DNA from 2 places in the Arthrobacter sp. MYb224 genome. Region 1 is predicted to be linked to the other one. Evidence: predicted binding sites of a transcription regulator. Region 1 holds the regulator's gene; the other holds the start of a gene.
The links. Region 1 encodes LexA, which represses DNA repair genes until DNA is damaged. Its sites were predicted from a motif close to TCGAACANNTGTTCGA; they were not measured.
Positions count from the first base shown of each region.

Region 2: CQ017_RS01485 (DUF6504 family protein) is a predicted target of LexA. The motif match lies at 4,050-4,065, and genes of this name have one in related genera.

Region 1 covers NZ_PCPU01000012.1:43,098-50,243, reverse strand. Annotated here, with positions in the region: gene CQ017_RS16815 (HNH endonuclease signature motif containing protein) at 40-1,686, shown strand; gene CQ017_RS16810 (glycoside hydrolase family 76 protein) at 1,775-2,857, shown strand; gene lexA (transcriptional repressor LexA) at 2,920-3,636, opposite strand; gene CQ017_RS16800 (LysM peptidoglycan-binding domain-containing protein) at 3,894-4,247, shown strand; gene CQ017_RS16795 (histidinol-phosphate transaminase) at 4,322-5,428, shown strand; gene hisB (imidazoleglycerol-phosphate dehydratase HisB) at 5,454-6,074, shown strand; gene hisH (imidazole glycerol phosphate synthase subunit HisH) at 6,075-6,710, shown strand; gene CQ017_RS18205 (hypothetical protein) at 6,714-6,863, shown strand; gene priA (bifunctional 1-(5-phosphoribosyl)-5-((5-phosphoribosylamino)methylideneamino)imidazole-4-carboxamide isomerase/phosphoribosylanthranilate isomerase PriA) at 6,886-7,146, shown strand, end outside.
Region 2 covers NZ_PCPU01000001.1:308,189-315,334, reverse strand. Annotated here, with positions in the region: gene CQ017_RS01510 (hypothetical protein) at 1-265, opposite strand, end outside; gene CQ017_RS01505 (MBL fold metallo-hydrolase) at 368-997, opposite strand; gene CQ017_RS01500 (S-(hydroxymethyl)mycothiol dehydrogenase) at 997-2,082, opposite strand; gene CQ017_RS01495 (DUF1772 domain-containing protein) at 2,238-2,681, opposite strand; gene CQ017_RS01490 (AraC family transcriptional regulator) at 2,819-3,745, shown strand; gene CQ017_RS01485 (DUF6504 family protein) at 4,101-4,415, shown strand; gene CQ017_RS01480 (DNA polymerase III subunit alpha) at 4,487-7,146, shown strand, end outside.

The DNA.
Region 1 (7,146 bases):
CCGCCGGCACCCGCCCGCGGACCGTGCAAGGTGGTGGGTATGGAAGAACTCACCAGCAACCAGGCGGCCCTCGGGGCGATGGCCCAGGCCATCACCACCCTCGATGCCGCCTGCGCGCAACTCTCTTCCCAGGAACTGCCCGCCGGCCAGGCCGCCTACTTCGCCTGGCTGGCCGAACGCACCGCGCAGACCCTGTCCCGCCTGCAGATCCACGCGGCCGACGCGGTTCAGCGCAGCGGCAGCCACCAGCTGGATACCGAATCCCTCGATGCCATCGCCGACGCCGGCGCCGCACCCACGGACGAGCAGCTCGCCGCGCTGCACGGCACCTGCACGCTGGGCCGCAGCAGCTTCAAGGACGCCGCGGACCTGCACTCCGGCTGGCTGGGCATCGCCCACGGCGCGGCTCTCTCCCGGCTCGCGGCCGCCGGCTCGCTGATCGCCAAGGTCTCCGAGGCGGGGGAGCGGACCACCCCCGATTGCCCGCAGCTTGCCGCCCACTTCGCGAACCGCAACGTAGATCCGCGCCCGGCGATCGGCGCCGCCCGGGCCATCCGCAACGCCGAAGCGGACCTGCCCGGCCCGCAGGCCCGCGCCCAGCTCGAAGCGCAGGCGGTTAAGCTCATCGCCCAGGAACCGGCCAGCGCCGCGAAGCACCTGTCCGGCCTCATCACCGAGCAGCTCCAGGCCCAGCGCCCGCCCGAGGCGCTGTTCGCCGAGGCAGGACTCTTCCCTCGTGGCACAAAAGGCGGACTGGTCATCTACCAGCTCAAGGTCTTCCCGCACGATGCCGAACTCATCGAGTCGCTCCGCGCCAAGATCGACAACCCCAACACCATCGCCGGCAACCGCGAGCAGCTCAACGAGCTCGTCCACGCCAGCTATCCCAACCACGCCGAGCCCGCCGCATCGGACGAGCCCGCCCCATCGGTCGAGCCCGGAACCCCGGTTGCGCCAACGCCAACCACCCCCAAGGAATGGGACGATGCGCCGAGCATGCCCGGTTGGGCCCGCGCCCCGGCTGCCGAAGCGACGGAAGCCGAACCACCGAAACCACCCAGCAACCTCGCCCCGCCGCCCGAACGGCCCTTCGAAGACCTGAGCCCGGCCCTGCGCCACCTGACCGGATTGCTCGCGGTGCTGCGTGCCAATCGCGTCGGCGGCAAAAATCCGGGCGCCGGGCTGATCGCCCCGCAGGTGATCGTGCACCTGAACTACGAGAAAATGCTCGCTGGCGCCGCCAGCTTCGCCAGCACCGAAAATGGCCTGCCGCTGACCGCGGCGGAGGCCCGAACGCTCATGTGCAATGCCGGAATCTACCCGGCGGTGCTGGACGGCAAAGGCCAACCGCTGGATATCGGCCGATCCAAACGGCTCTTTCCGCCGCATATGAAACGCGCCCTGGCCGCCCGCGACCGCGGTTGCCTCTACCCGGGCTGCCGGATGCCGGCCAGCCGCTGCGAGGCGGACCACGTCGATCCATGGGAGGAGGGCGGACAGACCCGCGTGGATCGTGGCGTTCTGCTCTGTCCCATGCATCACCACGCGCGCCATGCCGGGCTTTTCAACCTCGTGGTGGCCGAGGGCAAACCTCCGGCGGTGCTGCTGCCCAAATTCTTGGACCCCGATCAACAACCGCGACGCAACACCTACTGGTTCTCGGCCGCCGAAGTGCTCGCGGCCTGATCCCGCCCGCTCGATGTGCTCGATGCCGGCGGGCGAAGCGGCTACGCTGTTGCACACAACCGGAGAATTGAGCAGTGGGAGCCGACTCGTGAATGAAGCGCAGCATCAGCCAGGCAACCACGACCCCGAGCACTGGGAGGCCCTAGCCGCGGTGGCAGGCGAGGACCTGCACGCCAGATTCGGCCATCGGCTCATGGGCCTGCCCGGCACCTGGATCGGCTCGCTGCATGCGACGCCTACCGCGCCAGCGCCTGGCAAACGCCCGCGCCCCTGGTCCGAATGGCACTACTGGTGGCAGGCGCACTATCTCGACGCGATCCTCGACGCGGCTTTCCGCGAGCTGCACTCCGGTCACCGGTGCGCGGCCCAGAGGCACTGGCGGCGGGCCAACCAGCTGCTGCGCGGCATCCTGCTGCGCAATTTCGGCCGCTTCCCGAATTACTTCTACGACGACATGGCCTGGTTGCTGCTTGCCAGCCAACGGCTCAATGGGCTGAGCCAGCAGCTCACCGCCCGCCCGGCGCTGCTCGCCACCCTAGCCATGCGTGCACTGGCTCGACAGCTGGTGCGCGGCCAAGACGAGAAGCTCGGCGGCGGGCTCTACTGGTCGCGCAAACGCGACTTCAAGAACACGCCCACCAACGCCCCGGCGGCCCTGTATTTCGCACGCATCGCGGACTTGAGCACCGCCACCGGGCTGCTGGACTGGCTGCGTCGCGAGCTCTACAGCACATCCTCCGGGCTCTACCTCGACGGCATCCGCCTGACCGCCGGCGGCCCGCGCACCGAGGAAGCGATCTACACCTACAATCAGGGCACCGTGCTCGGCGCATTGCTGGCCACCGGGACCGCTGAGCATCTGGCACAAGCCGCCTCGCTGATTCAGGCGATCAACGACCAGCTCGCCACTGCGGCACAGGGCCTGCGCCTGGAATCCGGCGGAGACGGCAATCTGTTCACTGGAATCCTCTGCCGCTACCTGGCGCTCGCCGCGAACGACGAACGTCTGCCCGCTGAGACCCGCCGCACCGCCGCGCGATTGGTCCGCGACACGGCGAGCCAGATCGCGGACCGGGTCGAGACGCAGCTTTCGGCGGCCACCCAACGCTGGACGATCCTCCAGGCAGCCGGGCGCGTGAGCCTGCCGCCGAGCCACCTCAGCGCAAAATAAAAGCCATCCGGTCTCACCGACAATGGGTGAGGCCGAATGGCTCGTTGGAATAAACTTGCCTGCTACAGCGAACGCATCACCGACACGACGCGTCCCATCACCGTGGCCGCGTCGCCGAGAATCGGCTCATAACGCGAATTCTGTGGCAGCAACCAGGTGTGGCCGTCGCGCTGACGGAAGGTCTTCACCGTGGCTTCCTCGTCAAGCAATGCGGCCACAATATCGCCGTTCTCCGCGGTCTGCTGGCGACGGACGACCACCCAGTCGCCATCGCAAATAGCCGCATCCACCATCGAATCGCCCGATACCTTGAGCATGAACAGCTCGCCGTGGCCAACCAGCTGGCGGGGTAGGGAAAAGACGTCTTCGACGGTTTGCTCCGCCAAAATTGGTCCACCGGCGGCGATGCGTCCGACCAAGGGAACCATTGTGGTGTCTGCCGAGGAGCTCAGCTCAATGACCTTCGTGTCCTCAGCGGGTTCCGGCGCGCTCAGCGGCTCGCTGCTTCCCTCGCCGTCCTCTGCAAGCTGCAGCGGAAGCAGAATCTCCATCGCTCGTGGACGCCGCGGGTCGCGACGAATGTACCCAAGCTTTTCGAGCTGACCGAGTTGGTGAGTAACGCTCGAAAGGCTTTTGAGCCCGACCGAGTCGCCAATCTCACGCATCGACGGCGGGTAGCCATTCTTGCCGATCGCACGCTGGATGGTTTCGAGGATCTTTTTCTGACGTATCGTCAGCGAACGGGCGTTCGACCGGGGAGTGCGCTGTGATGCTGACATGTATTTTTGCCTTCCCTTGCATTCGGTCCTCAGTTCGAAGCTACAAACTGTCGGTGCCCAATGTTGTGATGTATTCATTGATCGACTACTTCGAAATCTTAGTTGATCGCAGGGCTTCTTTCAAAGATTTGTTCGAAAACATCTGGACAAGTTCGATCTGGCTCTGTTAGAAAAGATGTACTAGTATCGAACAGGTGTTCGAAGATTGTATTCGAATATTGGTTCGCATCACCCGTAATCGTTGAGGAGAAAAAGTCGTGGCAACTCTGGCACTTCACCCACAGCAGAGCAAGACACCAATGAGGATCCGCATCAACCGTCGCGGTTGGGCAGTACTGGTAGGCATACCGGTCTTCCTGCTCACGATCGCCGCGGCGTTCATGTTCACCATGTTCACCAGCAGCGCCCAAGCGTCCACGGACCTTCCCACCGGCCCGGCGACGGTGGAAGTCACCGTGATTCCCGGTGACACCCTATGGGGGCTGGCCAGCGAGTACGCCGTAGGCTACGAAGTCAACGCGGCGATGAGCCACATTGAGGAATTGAACTCCATCGATGCCGGTGTGTTGTACGCCGGGGACACTTTGGATATCCCGGTACTCTCGAACTAAGTGCCAGCTCACTATTGTTACCTGTTCTTGTCGTGGATTCACCGGCGAGAGTGCCTCAGCATTAGAATTAATGCGTGAATGACCGTAGTGAACTTCTGAGTCAGCTGCCCTTGCGTGAGAATCTCCGCGGGCTATCCCCATATGGAGCGCCGCAAATTGACGTCCCCATTCAGCTGAACGTCAACGAGAACACCCATCCGTTGCCAGCGACCGTTGTCGATGCCATCGCTCAGGAAGTAACCAAAGCGGCTGCCAGCCTAAATCGTTACCCGGATCGTGAATTTACCGAATTGCGCGAGCTGCTCGCCGACTACCTTGGTCACGGGCTGACCTCCGACAACATCTGGGCCGCAAACGGCTCCAACGAAATTCTCCAGCAGATCCTGCAGGCCTTCGGCGGCCCGGGGCGCAGCCTGCTTAGTTTCGTCCCCACCTACTCGATGTACCCGCTGCTCGCCAGTGGCACCGATACCGAATTCATTGCCGGAAACCGCGCCGAAGATTTCACCCTCTCGGCCGAATCCGCCGCCGCGCAGGTGCGCGAACACCGCCCAAACGTGGTATTCCTGTGCTCCCCGAATAACCCGACCGGAACCGCACTGGGCCTAGACGTCATCGAAGCGGTCTATGAGGCCGCCAGCGAAACGGACGCCATGGTGATCGTGGATGAAGCCTACGCAGAATTCTCGCTGGCAGGTACTCGATCGGCGCTTACCCTGCTCGAAGGGCGCCAGCGCTTGATCGTCTCGCGCACGATGTCCAAGGCCTTCGGCCTGGCCGGAGCCCGCGTGGGCTATCTCGCGGCGGCCCCCGAGGTGACCGACGCGATTCGCCTGGTGCGTCTGCCTTACCACCTCTCCGCGGTCACCCAGGCAACCGCCATCGCGGCGCTGAAGAACATCGAGCTGCTGCTCGCGCAGGTCGAAGACATCAAGACCCAGCGCGACCGCATCGTGTCCACGCTGATCGATCTCGGCTTGAAGCCATCTGTCTCGGATTCGAACTTCGTCTTCTTCGGCGGACTGGAAGATCCGCACGCCATCTGGCAGGGCCTGTTGGATGCCGGCATCATTGTCCGCGACAATGGAATCAAGGGAACGCTGCGCGTCACCGCCGGCACCGAAGCCGAAACCACCGCCTTCCTGGAGCACCTGGCCTTGTTGCTGGGTGCACAGAAGTAGAATTCACACACAAGCGAAGGAAGACATGTCTGCCGAATTGATTGGCGCTCGTCGCGCCCGGATGGAACGCGAGACCAGCGAATCATCAGTTTTCGTCGAGTTGGACCTGGACGGAACCGGGGTCTCGGAGATCAGCACGAGCGTGCCGTTCTATGACCACATGCTCACCGCCCTGTCCAAGCATTCGCTCATCGACCTGACCGTGCGCGCCACCGGTGACACCCACATCGACGTGCACCACACGGTCGAAGACGTGGCCATCACCATCGGCGAGGTGCTGCGCGTGGCCCTGGGCACCAAGGCGGGCATACGCCGCTTTGGCACCTCCTACGCACCGCTGGACGAGGCGCTGTCCCGTTCGGTCGTTGACGTCTCCGGCCGCCCGTACCTGGTGCACGGCGGGGAACCCGCAGGCCAGGAATACCACCTGATCGGCGGGCACTTCACCGGTTCGATGACGCGGCACGTATTCGAGGCCATCACCTTCCACGCGCAGATCTGCGCGCATATCGAGGTGCTCTCCGGGCGCGATCCGCACCACATCGTCGAGGCCCAATTCAAGTCATTCGCTCGCGCGCTGCGTGAAGCGGTCGAGCCGGACGCCCGCATGGGCGACAAGATCCCATCCACGAAGGGTGCCCTCTAAGTGGCGAAAAAAACTGTCGTCGTCCTCGATTACGGATCCGGCAACGTCCGCTCGGCCGTGCGCGCGCTGGAAGCCGCCGGCGCCGAGGTGGAGCTGACCGCGGATCCGAAAGCGATCTTGGCCGCTGATGGCCTCGTCGTTCCCGGCGTGGGAGCCTACGCCTCGGTGATGGAGCAGCTGACCAAGGTCGGCGCGCTGCGTTGGATCGGCCGCCGCATCGCCGGTGGCCAGCCGGTGCTGGGCATCTGCGTGGGACATCAGGTGTTCTTCGAGCAAGGTGTTGAGCACGGGGTGAAAACCGAAGGCATCGGCGAGTGGCCTGGTGTGGTCGAGCGCCTGCAAGCAGAGGTCATCCCGCATATGGGCTGGAATACCGTGCGCCCGCCGGAGAACAGCCGGCTCTTCGCCGGGATCGAGGACGAGCGGTTCTACTTCGTGCATTCCTATGGCGTGCAGAAGTGGGAGTTCGATGTCACCCAACCGGCGATGACCCCGCCCCAGGTGACCTGGTCCACCCATGGCACCGAATTCGTCGCGGCCGTGGAAAACGGTCCGCTGTCCGCCGTGCAATTCCACCCGGAGAAGTCCGGCGACGCCGGGGCCCGCTTGCTGCGCAACTGGTTGGAGACACTTTAGGAAATGTGGGCCATCATCCTGCTAACCCTCGGTGCCTTCCTCGCCGGCGGCGCGATCTCGCTCAAAAGCCAGAAAGCGCATATCTCGTGGATCATCGCATTGTGGGCCCTGGCCGCCGCGGCAATTGTCGCCGGCTGGGTTCAGACTCTCTAGACATTAGCGACAGAAGGAAATTATGAGCGAGCAACCAATTCTTGAACTGCTCCCGGCGGTAGATATCGCCGGCGGCCAAGCCGTTCGCCTGGTGCAGGGCGAAGCCGGGTCGGAAACCGGATACGGCGACCCGCTGGAGGCGGCCTTGTCCTGGCAGCGCGAAGGGGCCGAATGGCTCCATCTGGTGGATCTCGACGCGGCCTTTGACCGCGGCAACAACACCGAGGTGGTCCGCCGCATCGCCGACGAACTGAACATCAAGGTGGAACTCTCCGGCGGCATC
Region 2 (7,146 bases), on a different contig from region 1:
GGGTGCCCCGGGAGAGCAGAAAGCCGCAGCCCACTCCGCAACCGGCGAGCCCGAGGCCAAGCAGAAGCTGTCCCAGCAGCATGGTGGCGCTGGGCTCGAAGTAAAACGTATCCTCGCGCAACGACACATAGGACCCGGAATAGATCGTTACCATCTGCTGGCCGTCCCACCAGAGCAGTGCGCTGCCCGCGAGCAGCAGGAGAATTCCGAGTCCGAAGGATAGCGCGGGGATCTTGCGCGGTGTTGGAGCTGTAGGTTCTGGCATGGGAACCATCTTTCCACGTCCGGCCATTTACCGCTTGTCTCTGGAGTTAAAAACTGCCGGCCAGCTTGGAAGCTGGCCGGCAGTCAAGGAAAGCTGCGCGGTTTAGTGTCCGCGCGCGATCCATTCTTCAAGATTCGGCGCCTCGGCGCCGATGGTGGTGGCATCTCCGTGGCCGGTGTGCACCACGGTCTGCTCGGGCAAGACGAACAGCTTGGTGCGGATCGACTCGATAATCGTCTCGAAGCTGGAGTAGCTGCGCCCGGTAGCCCCCGGACCGCCGTGGAACAGCGTGTCACCGCTGAACAGCACACCCAGGTCCTCGGCGTAGAAGCAGGTGGAACCCGGGGAATGGCCCGGGGTATGCAGCGCGGTCAGCGTCGTTTCACCGATGGTGAAGGTATCACCCTCCTGGATTTCGGCATCGACCTTGCGCTCGGGATAAACGTTCTCCCAGAGCATCGTATCGGCCGGGTTCAGGTACAGCGGCGCCTCGACCGCATCGGAGAATTCGACCGCGGCGCGGATGTGGTCGTCGTGCCCGTGGGTGAGCAAGACGGCCATCACCTCGCGGTCGCCAACCTGCTCGAGGATCTTCTCCACGTCATGCGCCGGGTCGATGACCATGACCTCGGACTCATTGCCGATGATCCAGACGTTGTTATCGACCTCCCAGGTGCCGCCGTCCAGGGAGAAGGTGCCCGAGGTGACGACGTTCTCGATCTGCGCGCTCATTAAAGCTCCACCACCGAACGCAGCACGGTGCCTTCGTGCATCTTGTCGAAGGCCGCCTCGATCTCGTCCAGCTTGATGCGCTCGGTGACGAAGGCATCCAGGTCCAACCGGCCCTGCTTGTACTGCTCAACGAGCATCGGGAAGTCGCGCGAAGGCAGGCAGTCGCCGTACCAGGAGGACTTCAGCGAGCCGCCGTGGCCGAAGACGTCCAGCAGCGGCAGTTCCAGCTTCATCTCCGGGGTCGGCACCCCGACCAGCACCACGCGGCCGGCAAGGTCGCGGGCGTAGAAGGCCTGCTTGTAGGTTTCCGGGCGGCCCACCGCGTCGATGACCACGTCGGCGCCGAAGCCGCCGGTCAGTTCCTTGATCGCTTCGATCGGATCGACCTTCGAGGAATCGACGGTGTGGGTGGCGCCGAGCTGCGTGGCGGTCTCCAGCTTCGTCGGGTTCAAATCCACGGCGATGATGGTGGTCGCTCCGGCCAGCTTGGCGCCGGCGATCGCCGCCACGCCCACGCCGCCGCAGCCGATAACCGCTACGGACTCGCCGCGCTTGACCTCACCGGTGTTCATGGCCGCACCGATGCCGGCCATCACGCCGCAGCCGAGCAGGCCCACGGCGGCGGCGTCTGCGTCCTCGTCCACCTTGGTGCACTGCCCGGCGGCTACCAGGGTCTTCTGGGCGAAGGATCCGATGCCCAGCGCTGGGGAAAGCTCGGTGCCGTCCTCCAAAGTCATCTTCTGGGTGGCGTTCGCGGTATTGAAGCAGTACTGCGCCTGCCCCTTGGCGCAGGCGCGGCACTGGCCGCAGACCGCACGCCAGTTCAGGATTACCCGGTCGCCTACGACCACATTGGTGACGTTCTCACCGATCTGGCTGACTACCGCGGTGGACTCGTGGCCCAGCAGGTACGGGTAGTCGTTGCCGATGCCGCCGAGCTTGTAGTGCAGATCGGTGTGGCAGACGCCGGCGGTCAGTACATCGACGATGACCTCTCCGGGTCCCGGGTCCGGAACGATGATATCGACGACCTCTACCGGGGCGTCTTTGGCGCGGGAAATAACGGCTTTGACCTTATGCGGCATGGATTTGCTCCTGAGTTTAATTGTTCGTGTGTCTTGATGCTATCGGTGTGCTCCAAGCTAATCGAGTATTCGGGACACAGTGACGTGAGAAGTTTCGCGCGCGGCGTAGTCGGGGGCACCGACCGCGCTGCGCTCGGCCATGGCCATGCGGCGGATCAGGCCGTAATGAGGAGCAGAAGTGATCCGGCCGCGGAGCCTGCTGCACGCAGCACATTAACCCGGTGCCAGCGGGGCCGATAGCGCGCCCACGGTAGCGTTGCGCGCTGCAGGGCACGGTTCAAGGGAACACTGAGGAAGATGGTGAGCAGGGCGCCGGACAGCACCAGTGCCGAGCCCAGTGCAGGGACCAGGAGGCCTTGCGCTAAGGCGTATGCAGTGTAGCCGAGACTGCCGACGAGGCTAAGGAAAAATAAGCTGAGAAACGCGGGCCGTTCGGCGTGCTGGTTCACCGAGATCATGAAGTCTCCGGCTGCCGAATCCTGGACCGAGGCCAAGGCCGGGAGGACCGTCAGTGCGAAGGCAGCATAAAAACCTGCAACAATCCCGGAGCTGGTAATAGTTGTTATGAGCAATGTGGCCGCTAGCCATTCGGGGATCATGCCACCGCCCCTGGCCGGGGTGTGAGAGCTGAGAAGGGAGCCGTTTTCCTGTGCATGGTACTCATTCAAGCGCACGGATCGCAGATGCAGAATGTTTGAAACTCGACAAAACATGCGTCATCGTCCAATCTGAGGGAGTGACCGCTCAACATGCCTTTCCTGCGGGGCCGCGTGCCCGTGACGGCTTCATCCTGCGCATGAGCATGGCAGGGAACTGGCAAGTCGAAGTCCAAGATCGCTGCGCGTTGACAATCCTGGCGGTGCGTACCGGATCTTGCGCGGTGCAGCGAGGCGAAGCAACGATCCAAGCTGAACCGGGAAACCTAGTGGTCATTCACGGGACGGCGCCTTATCGGGTGCTTGCGGACAGCACGCAGCCGCGTGCCGCCGCCGTTGAAACATACCTCATTGGACCAGGCCAGCAATGCCTCGGCCCTGCGGCGCAGCCGGTCACTGAGACGCTGCGCCACGGCGTCCGCTCGTGGGGTAACGCCCGCGACGGGGCGGACCAATTGCTGGTCTGCACCTTCACCACAACCAGTGCGATTACCGACCTGATCTGCGAGGGGCGAGCGCTATGCCTGATAGATGATGCAGCGCTCTGGAATTGGGCTGAGCTGCTGCACCTTGAAGCCGAGCGGCAAGGACCTGTGCAGTCGTTGGTCTTGGATCGGCTTTTGGATATCCTCGCGCTCCAAGTGCTGCAGCAAATGCCGGGGGCCGGCATGGTCCCAGGTGCAAAACCGGGGATTGCAGCCGCGGTGGGGGCAATGTGGTCCGCTCCGGCGGAGCCCTGGAGTGTGGCACTGCTCGCCGGGATCGCTGCCATGTCCCGTTCGGCCTTTTCCGCGGCGTTTCATGAAGCCATGGGAATGCCACCGGTTGGATACCTCACCCGGTTGCGTTTGGCGCTGGCTTGGGATGCCCTGCAGAACACCAATTCTTCATTGGGGCAGATAGCCGGTGAGGTCGGCTATTCCTCCGCTTTTGCCCTGAGCGCTGCCATTCGTCGAGTCTATTCGGCAAGTCCCTCTGAAATTCGGATGCTCCGAAGGAACGGTTGAACCCTCCGCCGGCTCAACCGTTCCTCACGCTGTGCAACGTCAAGGTACGCCACTTGGCGGCGTGAACCACGGGCCAACGAACGTGGAGTTCCATCCCGGTCGGCCGGCTCTCATTTTAGGTAATAGGCCAGCGGCCGCAAATGGTTTCGGCCCGGTAGCCAACTTCGTCTCAGAGCTTTCCTTGCCCTGGATTTGCGTGCTTCAGGGCGCGGACCCGCGTAGCGCCAGAGCCCTAGGCATGGACGGGGCTGTGATACTTCCCCGGCGCTAAACTGTCCGTCGAGCTGACTAGCGTAACTGTTGTTAGAACACGTATTCGAATAAGATTGAGTCAGTAGGGTTGAAGGAGTTGCACGTGGGCATTTTTACCGAGTCGATCCAGGTTTCCTGCGCCCCAAGCGGGGTGCCGTTGCGGGTTTCCTGGCAGGGGTGCGAATATCGGCTGGTCGCCGAGCCGCAACGGTGGTTCGAACGCCGCAAATGGTGGGACGAAAACCTGCGCATACCCCGCGGAATCGGCGCCGGACTAGCGGATTACGAGATCTGGCGGCTGGAGATCACCCGAGCGGCGGGCCGCGGCCCCACGCGGAGCATCGACGTCAGCTTCGACCCGCAATCCACGCGCTGGCGGCTGATCAGGGTGAATCAGGAGTTGCCAATCAGCGCCTGACCGGGCATAAATGCACATCTTTCGAAACTTTGTTCTAATGGTATTCCTACGCTGTTTCGAAGGATCCGCCCATGAGCTTCACCCACCTGAACGTCACCTCCTCCTATAGCGCGCACTATGGCGTCTCCAGCCCGCCCCAGCTGGCGGCCGCCGCCCGCGCGCAGGGAGCCGAGGCGCTGGCGCTCACCGACCGAGACGGGCTCTTCGGCGCGGTCAAGCATGTCGGAGCCTGCCTCGCCGAGGGGCTGCGCCCGATCCTCGGAGTGAACCTCGCGGTACTTGACGGCCAGGGAAAACCCGCCGGACGCATCATCCTGCTCGCCCGCGGAAACACCCAAGGACGCGGATACGCCGCGCTGTGCCGCGCGGTCTCCGCGGCGCACCAGAACCCGCGCGGAATCATCGGGCTGAGCCAAGCCGACCTGGCGCAGCGGCTGGCCGGCGGGCAACTGGTGCTGCTGCTCGGTGCCGAATCCGACGTGTCGCGGGCCATCGAGCGCGGCAAGTACTCCCAGGCCCGGGCGCTGATGGCCCACTGGAAGAAGCTGGCCGGCGGGCAGTTGCGCGCAGAAATCACCACCCACCTCTCCGCTCCCGGCAAGCGCTACAGCCTGGGCTTCGCCAGCAAGCTGCTGCGCTTCGCCGCGGAGCTCGGCGTCGCCCCGGTGCTCAGCAACGCGGTGCGCTATGCCGATGCCGATGGGGCGGTCACCGCCGACATCCTCGACTCGGCCCGGGTGCTGGGCAGGCTCAGCGCCTTGGAAGAGCTGCAGCCCACCGGGCAGGGATGGCTGAAAACCCCGGCCCAGATGCACCAGCTGGCCCAAGATCTCTCCCGGGTGACCGAACGCGCCTGGGCCTATAGGCTCCTGCGCAATACCGAGCAGCTCTCCGACTGGGCGGCGCTGGATGCGCATACGGATCTTGGCTGGAAGCAGCCGGTGATCCCCGAAGCGAAAATCATCGGCTTGCACCGTCCGGCCCAGCAGGAACTGACCGAACGAGTTTTCGCCGCCGCACCGCGTCTGCTGCCGAACACCAAGCGCAGCGAGATCGAAAAGCAGCTGGCTCTGGAGCTGGGGGTGATCGAAAGGCTGGACTTCGCCGGCTACTTCCTCACCGTCGCCGAAACCGTCAACCTGATCACCGGCATGGGCGTGCGGGTGGCCGCCCGCGGCTCCGGAGCCTCCTCCCTGGTCAACTACCTGCTGGGGATCAGCCAGGTCAACCCGCTGCAGCACGACCTGGTCTTCGAACGCTTCCTCTCCGATACCCGCACCACCTTGCCGGATATCGACATCGACGTGGAATCCGCGCGCCGCCACGAGATCTATCACAAGATCTTCGACACCTATGGGGAGGAGCGCGTAAGCCTGATGAGCATGCAAAACGCCTACCGGGCACGCGGCGCCGTCCGCGACGCCGGAGCCGCCCTCGGCCTGGAGCAGGAACAGGTCGACGAGATCGCCAAGCAGCTCTGGCGCTTCTCCGCCTCCTCCTTCCGCGAGGCGCTGGAGGAAAAGCCGGAACTCGCCCCCTTGGCCAAGCGCATCACCTCCGACGGGCAGCTGGACATCCTCATCGACGCGACCGAACGCCTGGACCGGCTGCCGCGGCATATCTCCATGCACCCCTGCGGGGTGATCCTCTCCGACGCGAGCCTGCTGGACCGCACCCCGGTGCAACCCTCCGGGATGGGGCTGCCCATGAGCCAGTACGACAAGCACGATATGGACCTGATGGGGCTGATCAAGCTCGACGTGCTCGGGGTGCGCATGCAATCGGCCATCGCCTACACGCTAGCGGAGATCAAGCGCCTGCATCCCTCCCGGCAGTCGGTCGCCCGCGCCGGGGGACACCGGCAGCCGGAGTACATCGAAGCGGACGGGCAGATCGACTTCGCCCGCGTTCCGCTGGATGACCCGATCACCTACGAGCTGATCCGCTCCACCCACACCCTGGGCTGCTTCCAAATCGAATCCCCGGGCCAACGCGAACTGATCGGCAAGCTCGCCCCCACCGAATTCAACGACCTCATCATCGACATCTCGCTCTTCCGCCCCGGACCCATGCAATCGAATATGGTCAAGCCCTACCTGGAGCACCGCCACGGTTTTGCTCCCGAGCAGTTCCTGCACCCGGATTTGAAGCCCGCGCTCGCCGAAACCCATGGGGTCACCGTCTTCCACGAACAGGTGCTGCGCATGCTCCATGTGATGACCGGCTGCACCCTGGGGATGGCAGATGTCTACCGGCGGCATCTGGGCAACCCGGCCCAGGAACCCGCGGTCGAAAAATTCTTCCGCACCAACGCTGCGCGAAAGGGCTACGCGCCGGAGATCATCGACAAGGTCTGGAAGGTGCTCGCAGGCTTCGGCTCCTTCGGCTTCTGCAAGGCCCATGGGGCGGCCTTCGCCGTACCCACCTACCATTCGGCCTGGCTGAAGGCGCACCATCCCGAGGCGTTCCTCGCCGGCATCTGGGAGCACGACCCGGGCATGTACCCCAAACGCCTGCTGGTCTCCGAGGCGCGCCGGATGAACATTCCCATCCTCCCGCTGGACGTCAACCTCTCCACCGGCCATTACCGAGTCGAACGCGTCTTCGAACATGCCGTGCGCGGCACCCCGATCGTCCCGCGCGCCGCCGGAACCATCCGCCCCGGCCAATACGGCATCCGCCTGGCCTTCCGCGACATCCACCAGCTGAGCGAACGCGAGGTCACCCGGCT